DNA from 3 places in the Neosynechococcus sphagnicola sy1 genome. Region 2 is predicted to be linked to each of the others. Evidence: riboswitches for the same ligand, from Rfam matches in the RefSeq annotation. Region 2 holds a riboswitch; each other region holds the start of a gene.

Region 1 (5,117 bases), on a different contig from region 2:
ACAGCCCAGGGCTGGTAAAAGATAGGATCAGCGATCTGGAAATTGCAGCACTTTGCCAACAGCGCCAAGCTGCCCGCCAGAGGAAAAATTGGGCCGAGAGCGATCGCATCCGGGATCACCTCAAAGCCCAGGGGATTGCACTGATTGATACCAAAGATGGTGAAACCCGCTGGCATTGTCTCTAAAGGGTGGCTGACGGTGATTGCGGGAGTCCAATCGCTGACTGTCTGGGTGGGGTAAGCTTGCCAAGCAATGGCACCATGGGCCAAAGTGATACTAACGATGGTAAGTTCCAGATGTTGGCGCACAATTGCCACTCCAAAACGTCTTTGTATCACAGCGATTTCTATGAATGGCTGACGACAACTGCCGAGCAATTGCAGCGAGGGAAGTTCCATGAGCTAGATATCGAAAACTTGGTCGAGGAGTTGGCAACCTTGGGGCGAAGTGAAAAGCCTGCTGTTCTCAGCAATCTAGAGATATTGTTAGTGCATCTCCTCCAGTGGCAGTATCAACCTGGTTTTCGATCAAATAGTTGGGCGGGTACCATTCGAGAGCATCGGAAGCGATTGCTCAGACTCCTGGAAGACAGTCCTAGTCTAAAAGTCTATCTACAAAACATCTTTGCCAGTGCCTATCTAGATGCCAGAGAACAAGCCGCCATTGAAACGGGTCTGCCATTAACGACCTTCCCAGAACGGGCTGCCTTCGAGGTTGATCAGGTGTTGTCCGGATCTGAGATTGAGCTGCCCAACGATTTAGGATTAGAGCCATGATCTGGAAGGTGATGGGTTGCAGACAGTGGCTGAACTAAGGTACGGAATCTGGTGCCGGGTGGATCGCTATCTCTGTGGGTGGGTTGCCGACGATTTCAGTGTTCGTTGGGGGTTCCAAGGAGACTGCAGCGGGTGTACTTGCACTGGTAGTCGCCAATGTCAACTGGATTAGCAGCGATCGCAGCGTCCGGCTGTAGATATAGGGCCAGCCGCCCTTGGCTTCAATATCCCGCAGCAGGGCATAGAGCCCCTGGCGATTGTCTGGGAGGGAGGTTTGGAAGTAGCCATCCCGGATTTCCCGGTGCAGTGATTCGAGGACTCGAAGGATTGCCAGCAGTGCCAGACTATCTCCCTGACGTTGATCTGCAAGGGTGCGAATGGTTGCAGCGATCGCCTGAAGTTCCGGCGATTCAGTCTGGGTATCATCCTTCATGCGGCCAAGATACTCCCTGAAGCTTTACAGTTGATCACTTTGGATGGTACGCCATTTTTTTGCAATTTTCGCTTTCTCGCCCCTGATCGCCCGTTGTATTTCCAGGGTAACCTGCCAACACATATTCATGCGTTGGGAGTTCTAGGCCGCTTCGGGCTAAGATAGCAGTGCATCTGTGAACCACCCGCAGCAAAGGGAAACTCCGGTGTAACTCCGGGGCTGTGCCGCAGCTGTAAGCACGTCCTTTCCATGGGCTTGCAAGCCAGAATGCCTTTGTTGAGCGCCCGGCGCTCCGTTGGTTCCCCAGTATTTCCTGCGATGCACAGGAAGGGACATCAAAACCTATGTTGATCGCTGACTTCAATCGACCCCAGCCCTCTCAGCCGGGGATGAGCTTTGCTCCGTTACCGTTGCAACGTCCACTGTTAATGGTGGGGCATGGCAGTCGTGATGCCGATGGCAGACAAGAGTTTCTCGACTTTGCCAGTCACTATCAGGCATTGGACTCGACCCGCCCGGTGGTGCCCTGCTTTCTAGAATTAACCCAGCCTTCGATTCAAGCGGGCATTGAGTGTTGTGTTGCCGCAGGCTATGAAGAATTCTCGGTGCTACCGATTTTGTTGTTTGCTGCCCGCCATAACAAGTTTGATGTCACCAATGAACTAGACCGGGCTAAACAGCGACATCCCCAGCTCAAGTTTTACTATGGTCGCCACTTCGGCATCACCCCTGGATTGCTGGATCTGTGGCATCAACGCCTTGCGGTACTGGATCAACCCGAGCAAAATCCCCAGGGCATTTCCCGTGCAGATACTGTTTTGCTGGTGGTGGGAAGAGGTTCTAGCGATGCCGATGCCAACAGCGATATCTATAAGCTAGCCCGGATGCTTTGGGAGGGCAGTGGCTACCTGACAGTGGAAACCTGTTTTATTGGCATCACCCATCCCCGCCTCGAAGAAGGATTCCGCCGCGCCCGCCTCTATCATCCGCAGCGAGTGATTGTCCTACCCTATTTTCTGTTTACGGGGGTGCTGGTGAAGAAAATTTTTGACATCACAGCCCAACAACAGCAACAGTATCCAGAAATTTCACTAACGTGCCTGCCCGAAATGGGAAAGCATCCCCAGTTGTTCCAGATTCTGCGCGATCGCGAGATTGAAACCCAATTAGGGCAAGTGCAGATGAACTGTGAAATGTGCAAGTTTCGGTTGGCAGTTGCCCAGCAAGCGGTCGCAGGCCATGGGCACTCCCACAGTTCTAGCTCCGACCATGACCATGGGCATTCCCACCATCATGATCAAGATCATAGCTATGAACACCATCACAACCATGGCTCTGGAGTTGTTGACCGGGAAGCTGACCTGACCTACTATCACCAGAGGGTTTGGCAGGTTCCCTAGGGGGCTGGCAAGTTTTTTGAGGAGTTGCAGCCCCCGAGAAATCTCCCCTTGAACAGGCTGTCACTCTCCACTAAAAGTTGTGGGAGGATTAGCTGTCGCTGTGAAGTTCAGCGGTGCGGATAGCCAGTTGTTGGGTTTGGTTCCCCCGTCGTACTTTCAATTGCAGCGTCTGACCCACACGGCTATTTTCCACCAGGTTCTGTAACTGCTCGGCAGTAGTGACCGCTTGGGCATCTACTTGGGTAATCACATCACCCCGGCGGATGCCAGCAGTGGCTGCTGGGGTGTTGGGCAGTACCCGGAGGACGATAACGCCATTGGTTTCAGGAATTAAGAAGGCCGAGTTAGGGTCTTCATTGTTTTCCTTTGCCAATTCTGGGGTCAGGGTTGTCATTTGCACACCCAGATAGGGATGGGCAACGGTTTCCCCCTTAACCAGTTGAGCCTCAACGGTCTTGGCTTTGTTAATCGGAATCGCAAAGCCGATCCCCATGGCATCCGCACGAATCGCAGTGTTGATGCCAATGACTTCCCCCCGATCATTGAGTAAGGGGCCACCGGAGTTGCCGGGATTGATGGCGGCATCGGTTTGAATGAAATCCACCCGCTTGTCGGGGATACCCACTTGAGAACTGGAACGATGCAGAGTGCTGACAATGCCTAGGGTGACGGTGTTATCCAACCCCAGGGGATTGCCAACGGCGATCGCCCAATCTCCAACTCTGACGCGATCCGAATCGCCTAGAGGGGCAACGGGTAAGTCGCTGCTGCCATTGTCAATCTTGACCACTGCTAAGTCGGTAACCTCATCGGCTCCCCGCACATGGCCTTGAAAGGTGCGGCCATCCTTTAGGGTGATGGTGACCTTATCAGCGCCATTGACCACATGGGAATTGGTAAGAATGATCCCGGTGCGGTCAATAATGAAGCCCGATCCCTGCCCCCGCAGCCGTTCTTCTCGGGGGGTAGCGGGGGGGTCATTTCCTCCCCAAAAAACCGTCGAAAAAAGGGATCATCCAGGATTGGATCAGGGCTACTGTGGGTCACCGTCATTTCCGTATCAATGCGAACAACCGCTGTCCCAATCCGATCAACCGCCGCTGCAACAAAGCTACCTTGACCGATCGCCTGGGTTGCCAGAGAGGGCTGGGTCGGGACTGCTGTAACTGCTGTAACTGCTGGAGCTGCTGCAGTGGTTGCCAGCGCCACAGGGGTAAACATTCCCCACGCGATTGCCCCAGTCACCACTAGGGTGACAAGCCATGGGGTCAATTGCAGTCGCAGCCGAGAAAACAGTGAGAATTGCATAGACTGTTCCAGTGAATGTCCGTATCTAATGGCTATTTTGGCAGGTTCGGTCAGAAGTCACCACGGGCTGATCGTGAGGTTATCCCTGGGGTAATTGCAACGGTCGGCCTCGCCACGTCCATCCCCACCCTGTTTCGGTCTTAATCACCGATCCTAGGGCAATCGCGGCGACCAACAGTCCTCCCAGACCCGTCAGCCACCAGTAGCGGCTTGACCCCTGGGTGATTTCGGCTCCTAACCGTCGCAGATCGTACTGCCCCGCGATCGCCGCTAGGAGCAAGGCGAGGCTAACACCATCGATCCAGACAAGGGAGTGGGTGAGGGCCATTTTGAGGGCGATCGCCCCCAGGCCAATCCAGGGCAATACATAGATGACCGCCATGATCAAAATCAGCGTCACCATGGCGGATAGTTGTCGCTGCGCCCCCAGATAAAGATTCTTCGTCCATCCTTCCCACAGTGCTGCCCAGGAGCGATACATCCGTACCGTCACCAAGGCGGGGGCGAGCATGAGTTGAAATTGCAGCCCTGCCTGCTTGATCCGGCGGGCAAGTTCCACATCTTCCACCACCTGATCGGCCACCCCCCGATGGCCTCCAATCTCCTCGTAGGCAGACCGACGAAACAGCATAAACGGCCCCGCCGCAAAAACGACCGCAGGATTTGGGGTATTAATCGCGAGCCAGTCGAGGCCAATCAGCAGCTGGTTGAACAGCAGCGGTTGTACCAGCCACTCCGCAAGACAGCCACAGAGCACCTGAGGCCCACAGGAGAGTAGATCGACGTGGTTTTGGTCGGCCTGTAGGACTGCCGCTTCAATGGCACCGGTTTGGAGCCGTACATCCGCATCCAGGAACAACAGGTATTCCCCACGGGCTTGGGCAGCTCCCTGGGCACAGGCCCAGTTTTTCCCCATCCAGAGAGTATCCGTTGGTCGGGGTTGGCCGGGAAGCAGATGCAATCGGGGATCGGCCCACTCCTGTTGCAGCTGTTGGGCGATCGCCCCGGTGCCATCGGTGGACTGGTCATCCACCACCCAGACATTCAGGTGCATAGTGGAGAGTGAGGTACTCTGGAGGATGCTGGAGAGGCAATCGCGGAGATTTTCCGCCTCGTTGTAGACCGGAATGATCACCGCCACCCTCGGAATGGTCGGTAGGGGTTGGGGCAGAGGCTGCAATTGGGGAATTTGCAGTCGCG
Region 2 (5,117 bases):
GGGCGTACCATCCGCAATCAGAGAACGATTCAGTAAGAGTAATCGATCTAACTGGGTCAGGGTTTGTCCCCAATTGTGGCTACTGACCAGTAAAATCTTTCCCTCAGCCCTTAGCTCCGCATAGATCTCTAAAATCACGGCTTCGGTTGTTTGATCCACACCAGTAAAGGGTTCGTCAAATAGGAGTAAATCCGCTTTCTGGGTCAGTGCCCGCCCCAGAAATACGCGCTGCTGTTGCCCTCCAGACAACTCCCCAATGCGGCGATCGCGCAAGTCCCATATCCCCACCCGTTCCAGCGCTGATTGAACAATGGCGTGGGTTCCCTGACCCGGCGTGCCTAACCACCCTAAATGTCGAGTACGACCCATCATGGCAACATTGCGAACGGTGACTGGATAGTCCCAATCAATCTGCGATCGCTGGGGCACATAGGCTACCCGGTAGCGTTGCTGTTGCAGAGGTTGGGAGCGAAAATCAACTCCCCCACTCACGGTCGGCACCAATCCCAGCATGGCCTTAAGCAGGGTACTTTTCCCAGCACCATTGGGGCCAATCACCCCCACCAACTGCCCCGGCTGCACACTGAAATTCACGGCCTCCAGCCCACAAATCCCCCGATAATTGACAGCTAATTGCCGGACTTCTAGCATAAATCCTGGGTGGGCGAAATTTACGTAAGAATGATTATCATTCTAAGATAGCACCTTCCGTTTTTGGCATGAACATCCTATGTCTTCCCTCCGTTGGTTACCCTGGAAACCCTCCGTCCTTGTGATCATGGTGAGTTTTGTGGGTGGGTGTCATGCTCCTACCCCCCAGGCCACAGGCTCCCCCGCTGCCAGTCCCAGACTACAGGTGGTTGTCACCACTAGTGTGCTCTGCGGCCTCACACAAGAAATCGCCCAAGGAGCCGTTGCTCTCAACTGTTTGGTCAAGCCAGGAACTGACCCCCATGTCTATCAACCAACACCGGAAGACCGGAAGGCGATCGAAACCGCAGCCTTAATTCTCTACGGCGGTTACAATTTTGAGCCGAGTTTGATCAAATTGGTCAAAGCCACCTCTAATCCAGCTCCGAAGGTGGCCGTGGGTGAGGTGGCTGTACCTCAACCCTTGATGTTCAACGCAGCCGATCCTGATCCCCACGTCTGGCACAACGCCCAGAATGGGGTACGTATGGTGGCGGTGATTCAAACGCAGCTGACGCAGCTGGATCAGCGTCACAAAGATCGCTATCGCCACAACGCCCAGGTGCTCACCCACCATCTCACCCAGTTAGATACCTGGATTCGCTCCCAGATTGCGACCATTCCCGTCACCTCCCGTAAGTTAATCACCACCCACGATGCCTTGGGTTATTATGCCGCCGCCTATGGGATTCCGGTGGAGGGGGTCACTTCAGGGGATTAGCACCGACGAGAAGCCAACCGCCGCTCGGGTCAGGGAATTGGTTGAGGAGATTGAAGCTGCTAAAATTCCCACGATCTTCGCCGAGGTATCGGTCAACCCGAAGCTGTTGACAACCGTTGCTCAGGAGGCCAAGGTGCAAATTGCCAGCCGAGAACTGTTTGCCGATGGACTAGGAGAGCCAGGGAGTGAGGGGGATACCTACGCCAAAATGTTGGCGGCAAATACTCAGACCCTAGTGGAAGGCTTGGGGGGGAATTTTATCCCCTTCCAAGCTCAACCCTAAGCCAGGGCAGTAGCAAGAAAGGCAATCCCAACTAGAGCAAAGGCATAACCACTGATCCGTCTCAGCTGCATGAGGGATTGGGCTGCTTTCTCAGCAAGGAGCTGACCCACCCCTAAAGCCGAGAGGGCGATCGCGGCCTGAATCAGGGTAAAACCAACTAAATAGGCCACCAAGGGCGTTATTTCAGCACCCACAATCGACTCTCCATAGGCGTAGCCATGAAACACGCCTGCGATCGCAGCAATGCCCGTGATCAGGGCAAAATTGAGTTGTTGATTCCAGATTAAGATCAAGCCCAATAGCAACACACTCAGGGAAATTGCGATTTCGGCACCGGGGAGATCCAGGCTGCCCAAATGCAGTCCTGTTCCCACCATCGCGGCACCGACAAACGCTGCTGGAATCAACGCCCCCCAATGACGCCCAGCGGCGAGGAGCCCAATTGCCACGACAAAGGCGAGATGATCCAGGCCAATCACCGGATGGGCAAGTCCAGAGAGCAACCCCTCCCAGGCAGTTGCAGGGAGCCCCCCTCCCATGGCATGGTGAGCCTGGGCTTGGTGAGCGGCGTTCGATAGGGACAGGCTCACCCCGGCAATAATGGCGATCGCTCGGAGTTGTCGCTGTTTCCAGGATTGAGGTTCTCGCACCTGGGGGGAAATACTGGATATAGATTTCATGGTGTACCTCGCACACTCGATCAACCGATCACTTATCGGCAGGCATCCTGGCTGAGAGACCTCGGTCTCATGACAGTTGCGGGACAGCGTCGGACTTACACCGAACTTTCCCTGCTATTGCACCGCTGGTACAAAAACTCTGGTAGCTGCTCCCTACCAGAGCCGATAAATTTCTCTCACTGTACTGCACAACGACATCTTTGCCAGCATTCCCTGCAAGGGCGATGGCCAGAGGCCGGACGATCACCATCGCGGGTAAATTTGCCTGCAAAAGGTCTATTGGTATGCTGAAATCATCTTCACAATCTTGCTATACCGATAATTGGCTAATATATGACAGAAAATTAAGAAAGCTAGGGGATGCAACTTTAGGGAACTTGTGATTGATTCCCTGTGTCTGCCCTAAGCAAACTGGGGCAATTTTTGCTAATGAGCCGCTGCGTGTGTGAGGAAGTCAGTGCCAACTCGTCAGTATTCGCATCAACACTTGAGAAAAGCCCAATTGCGCCCTCGGAAATATAGCGCTCCCCCCCCCAAGAGATCGCAGCGACGGGGCCTTTCCTGGATATTGCCGCTGTTGGGGCTAACGGCCATTGCTGCTGCCAGTGCCAGTGCCGGAGCCTTCCTGGCGATGTCGATGGGCAAAACCCCCCTGATGCAGCGCCATCTCAGCCCTGCAGAGGCAGCTGTGTTTCATCAAGGCGATCGCATTTCGAGCAGCAACTTCCAGTTGCCCGCCCTCACGCGATCGGTGAATATCCTGGTGCTAGGAACAAAAGTATTGACCACCGAGGTGAATCACCTCCCCGCAGAACTGCGCAATTTACCCTATCAAGCCGTGGTCAATTCCTTTGACGGCTTGACTGATACCATGCTACTGCTACGGTTTAACCCCGAGACCCAGAAGTTGACGGTGATGTCAATTCCCCGCGATACCCGTACCTATGTCGAGGGGCATGGGGTGACCAAGATCAATGCTGCCAATGTCTACGGTGGGCCAGCTCTAAGCGCCCGTTCCATTAGCGAACTATTGGGGGGGTGGCGATTGATCGCTATGTCCGCATTAATGTTCAGGGGGTGGAAAAGCTGGTGGATGCCCTGGGAGGACTCACCATCTACGTCCCCAAAGATATGCATTACCAGGATGATAGTCAGCATCTGTACATCAACCTCAAGGCCGGGAAGCAACACCTCAGTGGCACCCAAGTACTGCAACTGCTGCGGTTCCGCTACGACAATTATGGGGATATCGGGCGGATTCAGCGGCAACAGATGGTGATGCGAGCCTTATTTGAGCAGGCATTTAACCCCACGACCTTGGCGCGATCGCCCCAAATTATTGCTGTGATCCAATCTCACATTGATACCAATCTCAGCGTTGAAGAATTGCTGGCGCTGGCTGGTTTTGCCACGGGCATCGATCGCTCTCGGGTGAATATGTTGATGCTGCCCGGAGATTTTAGTCGTCCCAGCGAATACGATGCCAGCTACTGGCTCCCCGATCGCGATCGCATTCAAACAATGGTCTCTCAATACTTTGATCTAGGGACTGTAACTAACTCCGGCGTTGATCCAGCCCGCTTGCGGGTTGCCATCCAGAACACGACTGGAGCGGATGGCATCACAGGGGAACTTGTCCGCAAGCTAGAGCAGGCAGGTTATGGCAACACCTACCTTGTTGACCCAATGCAAGAGTCCTTAAAGGTGACTCGAATTGTCGCTCAGCAGGGAGATCTCGCCAGTGCCGAAGCCCTGCGGCAGCAACTGGGCTTTGGCGAAGTCCGCATCGAAAGCACTGGCAGTTTGCAATCCGATATTACAATTCAAATCGGTCGGGATTGCTTGCAGCAACTTGCCACCCCTTAGTGTCGGCCACTGACCAGGGATCATCATTCACTCTTCCAAGGTGATCACCTGGCTGTAAGGGGGGCACGCCAGAATTTATGCATTTTAGATGCACAACAGCTTATCAGCATTCGAGCCAACTATCTGAGAGGCACGGCTCCCAGAGGGACTCGAATGCTGAGGGGTTGGATGTCAGGGAGCAGGAATAGGAACTAGACCCACCCGGTTTAGGACATTGCCTGGACAAGATAGTCAAAGTAGGGAGCAATTTCAGCTGCGTCCTCTTGGCTGAGTAAGTCTAGAGAGGCGTTTTTTCAGGCAGCGGATTGATTCCGCCATCCCCGGAACAGGAACCCCCAGAGAGTTGTACATTTCCCGTGCTCCAATGACTCCAATGGTTTCAATCGGCTCCTTATCGCCAGAGATAATACCGTAGGTAATGAGACGCAGATACCAACCATAATCTCGGAGACAGAGCGCCCGCTGCCGCTCACCGTAGGCATTCCCCCCCGGAGAGATGAAATCAGGTCGATTTTGCCAGAGTTGCTTACTGGCTTCTTGGACAATTTTTCGTTCGTTTTCAGTCAGGACGCTGGCAATTCGCATCCGCTGCTCACCTGTTTGAAAAAACTCTTCAATGCTCTTAAGCTCCCCGGTGCTGGGATAGCGCAGTTCGTCGTCGGCTTTAAGAATGACTTGGCTAACTACACTCATGGTATTGTCTTATTTCTGATTTACTCCCATCGTACCGAAGGATGCTTCAGTATTATCGACTGTCGGTGTTTTTTAAGATAGATTACAAATTTGCCAGTCTTCTAAGATGTCACCCGTTGGCACCAAGCAACCTAGATTTGGCACCTCTCCTAGAGAAGGGTGAGGCGTGACGTTAGCTGAAGTT
Region 3 (5,117 bases), on a different contig from region 2:
CCTCCTGCTGGGAGTCCCTCCAGTTCTGGCTGCGGATTTCCCTCCTCCTCTTTCTTTTAGTAACGCCGAGCTTTCTCGTCGGGACTTTTCTGGACAGAGTTTACCCACCGCCGAGTTTTCCAATGCCAATCTGGAATTTGCCAACTTTGCCGGTGCTGACCTGCGCGGCGCGGTGTTAAGTGGCTCAACCATGACCAAGGTGAATTTACAGGGGGCAGATTTGTCCAACGCTATGGTGGATCAGGTGAACTTGCAGGGAGGGAATTTAGAGGACGCGGTGTTGAGTGGGTCGATTTTGCTGAGAACGTTATTTACAGGGGCAAAGATCACCGGGGCAGATTTTAGCGATGCGATTTTGGATGGAGCCCAATTAAAAAGCCTCTGTCAACAAGCCAGTGGGGTCAACTCCAAGACCGGGGTGGCAACCAGGGACTCCTTAGGGTGTGGCTGAGCGGATGAGCTTCCTGCAGCGAGTCGGTGTAATTGGCGGGGGACAACTCGCCGGGATGATGGCAGCGATCGCTCCCTCCCTGGGAATTGAGCTGGTGGTTCAAACCCCCGATGCCAGCGATCCAGCCGTGGCTGGGGCATCTCACACCATTTTGGCGGCGATCGCAGATAGGGAAGCCACGGCAGCATTGGCAACCTACTGTGAGGTGATCACCTTTGAAAATGAATTTATTGATCTCGAAGCTCTCTCTGCCTTAGCGGCTCACGGGGGTTTGCTTTCGCCCCAGTCTCACAGCCCTGGACCCCCCTCCTAGACAAGTACCAGCAACGTTGTTTTCTCCAGCAACTGGGTCTGCCGGTTCCCGCCGTTTTTTACCCTGGACTATCGGGGGAGAAGCCCTGGTAACACCCTTTACCCCCACCTTTCCGGTGGTTTTCAAGGCCCGACGCTGCGGCTACGATGGTCAAGGCACCTTGATCTTTCCCGACCAGGCGGCATTGGATCTGGCGTGGAGTCAGCATCAAGACCCCAGTAAAGCTTGGTTGACGGCACCTCTGATTGAAGCTTTCATTCCCTTTGAACGAGAACTGGCAGTGATTGCCGCCCGATCGGTAATGGGGGAAGTGGTGGTGTATCCCGTCGTTGAAACCCAGCAACATCAACAGGTCTGTCGCCGGGTATTGGTACCTGCCGATCTGCCGCCTCAAGTGATTCAAACGGCTCAAGCGATCGCCCAAACCCTCCTGACCGCACTGGAGGCCGTTGGTGTCTTTGGCATTGAATTCTTCTACACCGCTGAGGGCAAACTGCTGGTTAATGAGATCTCACCCCGCACCCATAATTCCGGTCACTACACCCTCGATGCCTGTGAGACCTCCCAGTTTGAGCAACACCTGCGAGCCGTGAGTCAGCTACCCCTGGGAAGTCCGGCTCTGAAATGTCCGGGAGCCGTGATGGTCAACCTCCTGGGCTATGAATATGCCAAAAGTGACTACTGGCTCAATCGGCAAGCCCTAGCAGCCATGCCTCAGACCTTTGTCCATTGGTATGGGAAAACGGAATCCCGTCCAGGGCGCAAGTTGGGCCATGTGACCGTGCTCCTCGACCAGGCATGTCGTGCCCAAGCCCTAGCGATCGCTGACCAGATCGAGTCTGTTTGGTATGGCAAAATAACTAATTCTGATCTTTAACAGCTGATCTGAGTAAAATGGGGGGGAGGTATGCTGCAATGTTGGTGACTGCCAATATTGTTTTTTGATCTATACCCTTTTCATCGGGAACGATCCCAGGCTGGCAGCAGTAGACCGGGCCAGTACCCGGAAACTTTAACCCAGCACGACAGTTCCCTCCTGGTTTTTACCAGGTCAAAAACTGAGGTAAGACGGCGTTGCGGTTGCCTTAACCGAATCAAGATACATGTTACAAAATGGTCTCGATGCGGACTTAGTAAAGTAAACTTCAGAAACACTTAGCACGGTTCTGGTGGGGATCAGCCATCAGAGGAAACGGGGAAAGTTTGGTGCAAGCCCAACGCTGTCCCGCAACTGTGAAAGAGCTGCTCCTTGGCGCTCTTCAGCCAGAATGCCCGCCGCTGCTTCTACCATGCTCCACTCATCTGCGAGGTATAAGATGACGGCTCAATCTCCGATTTCGACTCAGCAACAGGTTCGGCGCTGGACGCTCTCAACGCCTGTCCAAGCGACCCTCTACCTCTCGCTCTGTTCCCTCACACTCTGGACGCTCTACTTCACGACGTATCCGCCCATTCATGACCAGTTTCATTCCCTGCGTCATCATACCTTGCTGGTGGGTTGTCATTAAGGGCTGGCTATTTCCAACAGGTGTGGTGAAAGTTCAGGGTTAAGTAATGTCAAAATTCAAGTTCTCTGTTCTCATCAGTGCGGCTTGCCTGATGGGTATATTTTTCTATGGGTTGGTAGGGGTTTCTCAGTCTTCCCCACCGTCTGTGCGACTGACCACAATGCCCTCTGTCCAACAGATAATGCCGTTTGAAGCCGAGGCCACCAGCCCCCAGACTCCGGTACAGTTGACCCTGCAAGCAGTGGACGGGGCAGGTCATGCCCTGGAGAATGTCAATCTGCATCTGCAAATTTTGACGCCCAATCCAACGCCCTGGTTGACAACGGATTTCCCCATGGTGGAAGGTACTGAGCTGCTAGAAATGACAGCGATCGCCCCCCAAGGGATCTTAACCCTTCAGCAAATGTTACCGATTCGGGGGACTTACCAATTGCGGGTGCAAGCCACCCCAATCGTCCCCCATGCCTTTACCCCGATCGCCCAAACCCTAACCTTCTCTGTGTCGGAGAACTGGGTAAAGTATCGCAACTTTGCCATTCTAGCGGTGAGTTTTATTGATGGTCGGCCTCCGGGGGGGGCTGGGGTCATCGGAGAGCGATCCGCAATCCAGCCGGGAGCAATCGCGCCGCAATCCGTGCGGCTATTGCTGAGTGGGGCTATTGTGGTGGCGATCGCAGCCCTGCTCTGGATCAACATCAGCGCCGAACTGGCTCCATCCCCCCATTCGATGGCTATGTCACACGACATGGGAATGTCCCACGACATGGAAGTGCCGCCTGCGGTTGAGATCCCCACCCAGGCTCGATCTCAGGGATGGGAAATGCACCTCTCCGGCGATAGCCATGCCAGAGTCGGCCAACCCGCTCATTTACAAGTACAAGTGATGGACACCCAAACCCATCAACCCGCCACCGATGTGCTGTTGCGGATCACAACCACCCAACTGGAAAATCACTGGATTGCCTTTGCCTATGAAGGGATTCCAGATCCCCAGGGACAATTTGTCTGGCAGCAACAATTTTTTGATGGGGCTGCTCACCAAGTTACCGTGGAGGCAGCTCCCCAGGTAGGGGCAGAGCGGCAATTTCGCCCCTTTCAAGTGGGGCAGATCCTGGAAGTGGAGGGGGTAGCACCACCCCTGCGGGTGCGGATCATCACTCTCATCTACCTCACCACGCTGGTGGGGCTGGGGGTATTGCTGGGATTTCAATTACGACGGTGGCAACCCGGTCTGTCCTCGGCGCAGCAGTAAAACTTCTCCCCTCTCCATGGCCATGACTGCGGATAAGCACTAGATCTCTGGTCGGGGCTGATCTAGCATAGCTCTGTTGTCACTGTCAGCCAGATCTCCTGTGCAGCACGTAGATTTTTACGAGGGGCGATGGTCAACGATGCGACCTAGCTCTCCGCCCAAGACTGCTCTCCGAGCCTCGGGGAGGGGATATGCGCATTGATATTGTCACCTTGTTTCCTGATTTTTTTAGTTCCCCCCTGACTTCGGGACTCTTGGGGAAAGCCCTGACGAAGCAAATCGCAGTGGTTTTCCTGACAAACCCCCGTGACTTCACCACGGATAAACACCATCGGGTGGATGATGAACCCTATGGCGGGGGGGTTGGGAATGCTGATGAAGCCAGAGCCGATTTTTGCCGCAGTGGCATCCCTCCCCAGCCTCTCCCCCCGGGCTGGTGTTGTTGATGACACCCCAAGGGGAACCCCTAAAGCAAGAGCTGTTAAAGGAATTTGCCAGTAACTACGAGCAACTGGTGATTATCTGTGGTCACTACGAAGGCGTGGACGAGCGGGTGCTCCATCTAGTGGATCGGGAAGTTTCCCTGGGAGATTTTGTGCTCACCTGCGGTGAGATTCCAGCTCTGGCACTGATGAATGGCGTGGTGCGGCTGTTACCCGGCACAGTGGGGAAGGAAGCGTCTTTAAAAGCTGAAAGCTTTGAAGCTGGACTATTGGATTATCCCCAGTACACCCGACCCCCTGTGTTTCAGGGGTGGGCGGTGCCGGAGGTGCTCCTCTCAGGCAACCATGGGGCGATCGCCCAGTGGCGGGCTGAACAACAACACCACCGTACCCGCGATCGCCGACCGGATCTGTGGGCAGCATGGTTAGATGATCAACAACCCGGTTCCAACTCCTAAACGTTTCCCGTCAACGGTAGCGCTGAAATCCCTATGCTTGAAGCAGTTGAAAACGGCATTACCAGGCTGAAAAACCATCCCGCAGATCTGCAAGCCTTTCTAGAGGCGCTGCACCCAGCAGTACCACCCCCGTGGGGGATCGGCAAGGTGGCAAGCTACATTCCCGAACTGGCGAAGGTGAACCCTGACTTGTTCAGCATTTGCCTGGTGACGGTGGATGGGCAGGTGTTTGAGGTGGGGGATTTTCAACAACTCTTCACCATTCAGTCGATTTCGAAGGTCTTTGTTCATGGGCTTGCCCTCGAAGATCATGGGCGGGATTACTTGCTCACCAAGGTGGGTGTGGAGCCCACGGGGGATGCCTTCAATGCCATTATTTTGGATGAACATTCCAAGCGTCCCTATAATCCAATGGTCAATGCCGGGGCGATCGCCACGACGAGTCTGATTCAGGGCCAGGGGCCAGCGGAACGACTCAACCGCCTGCTGTCAATGTTTCGGCGCTATATCGGCCATGATGTTTACTTAGATGGAGCGGTGTTTGTCTCTGAACGCACCTCCGGACATCGCAATCGCGCCATGGCCCATCTCATGCTGAATTTCGGCATGATCGACGAACCAATTGAAGAATCCCTGGATTTGTACTTTCAGCAATGTTCGGTCATGGTCACCTGTCGAGATTTGGCCGTTAT

The links. A riboswitch is a leader RNA that binds a small molecule or an ion and turns the genes downstream of it on or off. The one in region 2 is predicted to bind cobalamin.
Region 1: linked by a shared signal. The riboswitch ahead of DO97_RS18990 (sirohydrochlorin chelatase) and the one ahead of DO97_RS10830 (HupE/UreJ family protein) in region 2 are both predicted to bind cobalamin.
Region 3: linked by a shared signal. The riboswitch ahead of DO97_RS04640 (CbtB-domain containing protein) and the one ahead of DO97_RS10830 (HupE/UreJ family protein) in region 2 are both predicted to bind cobalamin.

The regions. Positions count from the first base shown of each region.
Region 1 is NZ_JJML01000067.1:18,906-24,022, reverse strand. It holds gene cysS (cysteine--tRNA ligase) at 1-185, shown strand, start outside; gene DO97_RS19000 (DUF29 domain-containing protein) at 261-776, shown strand; gene DO97_RS25485 (hypothetical protein) at 811-1,209, opposite strand; cobalamin riboswitch at 1,366-1,498, shown strand; gene DO97_RS18990 (sirohydrochlorin chelatase) at 1,554-2,609, shown strand; partial or broken gene DO97_RS18985 (HhoA/HhoB/HtrA family serine endopeptidase) at 2,698-3,917, opposite strand; gene DO97_RS18980 (glycosyltransferase family 2 protein) at 3,997-5,117, opposite strand, start outside.
Region 2 is NZ_JJML01000022.1:9,559-14,675, forward strand. It holds gene DO97_RS10820 (metal ABC transporter ATP-binding protein) at 1-651, opposite strand, end outside; gene DO97_RS10825 (metal ABC transporter solute-binding protein, Zn/Mn family) at 731-1,411, shown strand; gene DO97_RS26400 (metal ABC transporter substrate-binding protein) at 1,374-1,694, shown strand; gene DO97_RS10830 (HupE/UreJ family protein) at 1,691-2,374, opposite strand; cobalamin riboswitch at 2,405-2,545, opposite strand; partial or broken gene DO97_RS27620 (hypothetical protein) at 3,291-3,347, shown strand; gene DO97_RS27625 (LCP family protein) at 3,413-4,240, shown strand; partial or broken gene DO97_RS10840 (allophycocyanin) at 4,447-4,933, opposite strand; gene DO97_RS10845 (slr1659 superfamily regulator) at 5,106-5,117, opposite strand, start outside.
Region 3 is NZ_JJML01000008.1:56,061-61,177, reverse strand. It holds gene DO97_RS04650 (pentapeptide repeat-containing protein) at 1-451, shown strand, start outside; partial or broken gene DO97_RS04645 (5-(carboxyamino)imidazole ribonucleotide synthase) at 456-1,641, shown strand; RNA gene ssrS (6S RNA) at 1,669-1,851, shown strand; cobalamin riboswitch at 1,909-2,059, shown strand; gene DO97_RS04640 (CbtB-domain containing protein) at 2,081-2,272, shown strand; gene DO97_RS04635 (hypothetical protein) at 2,319-3,524, shown strand; partial or broken gene trmD (tRNA (guanosine(37)-N1)-methyltransferase TrmD) at 3,716-4,425, shown strand; partial or broken gene glsA (glutaminase A) at 4,567-5,117, shown strand, end outside.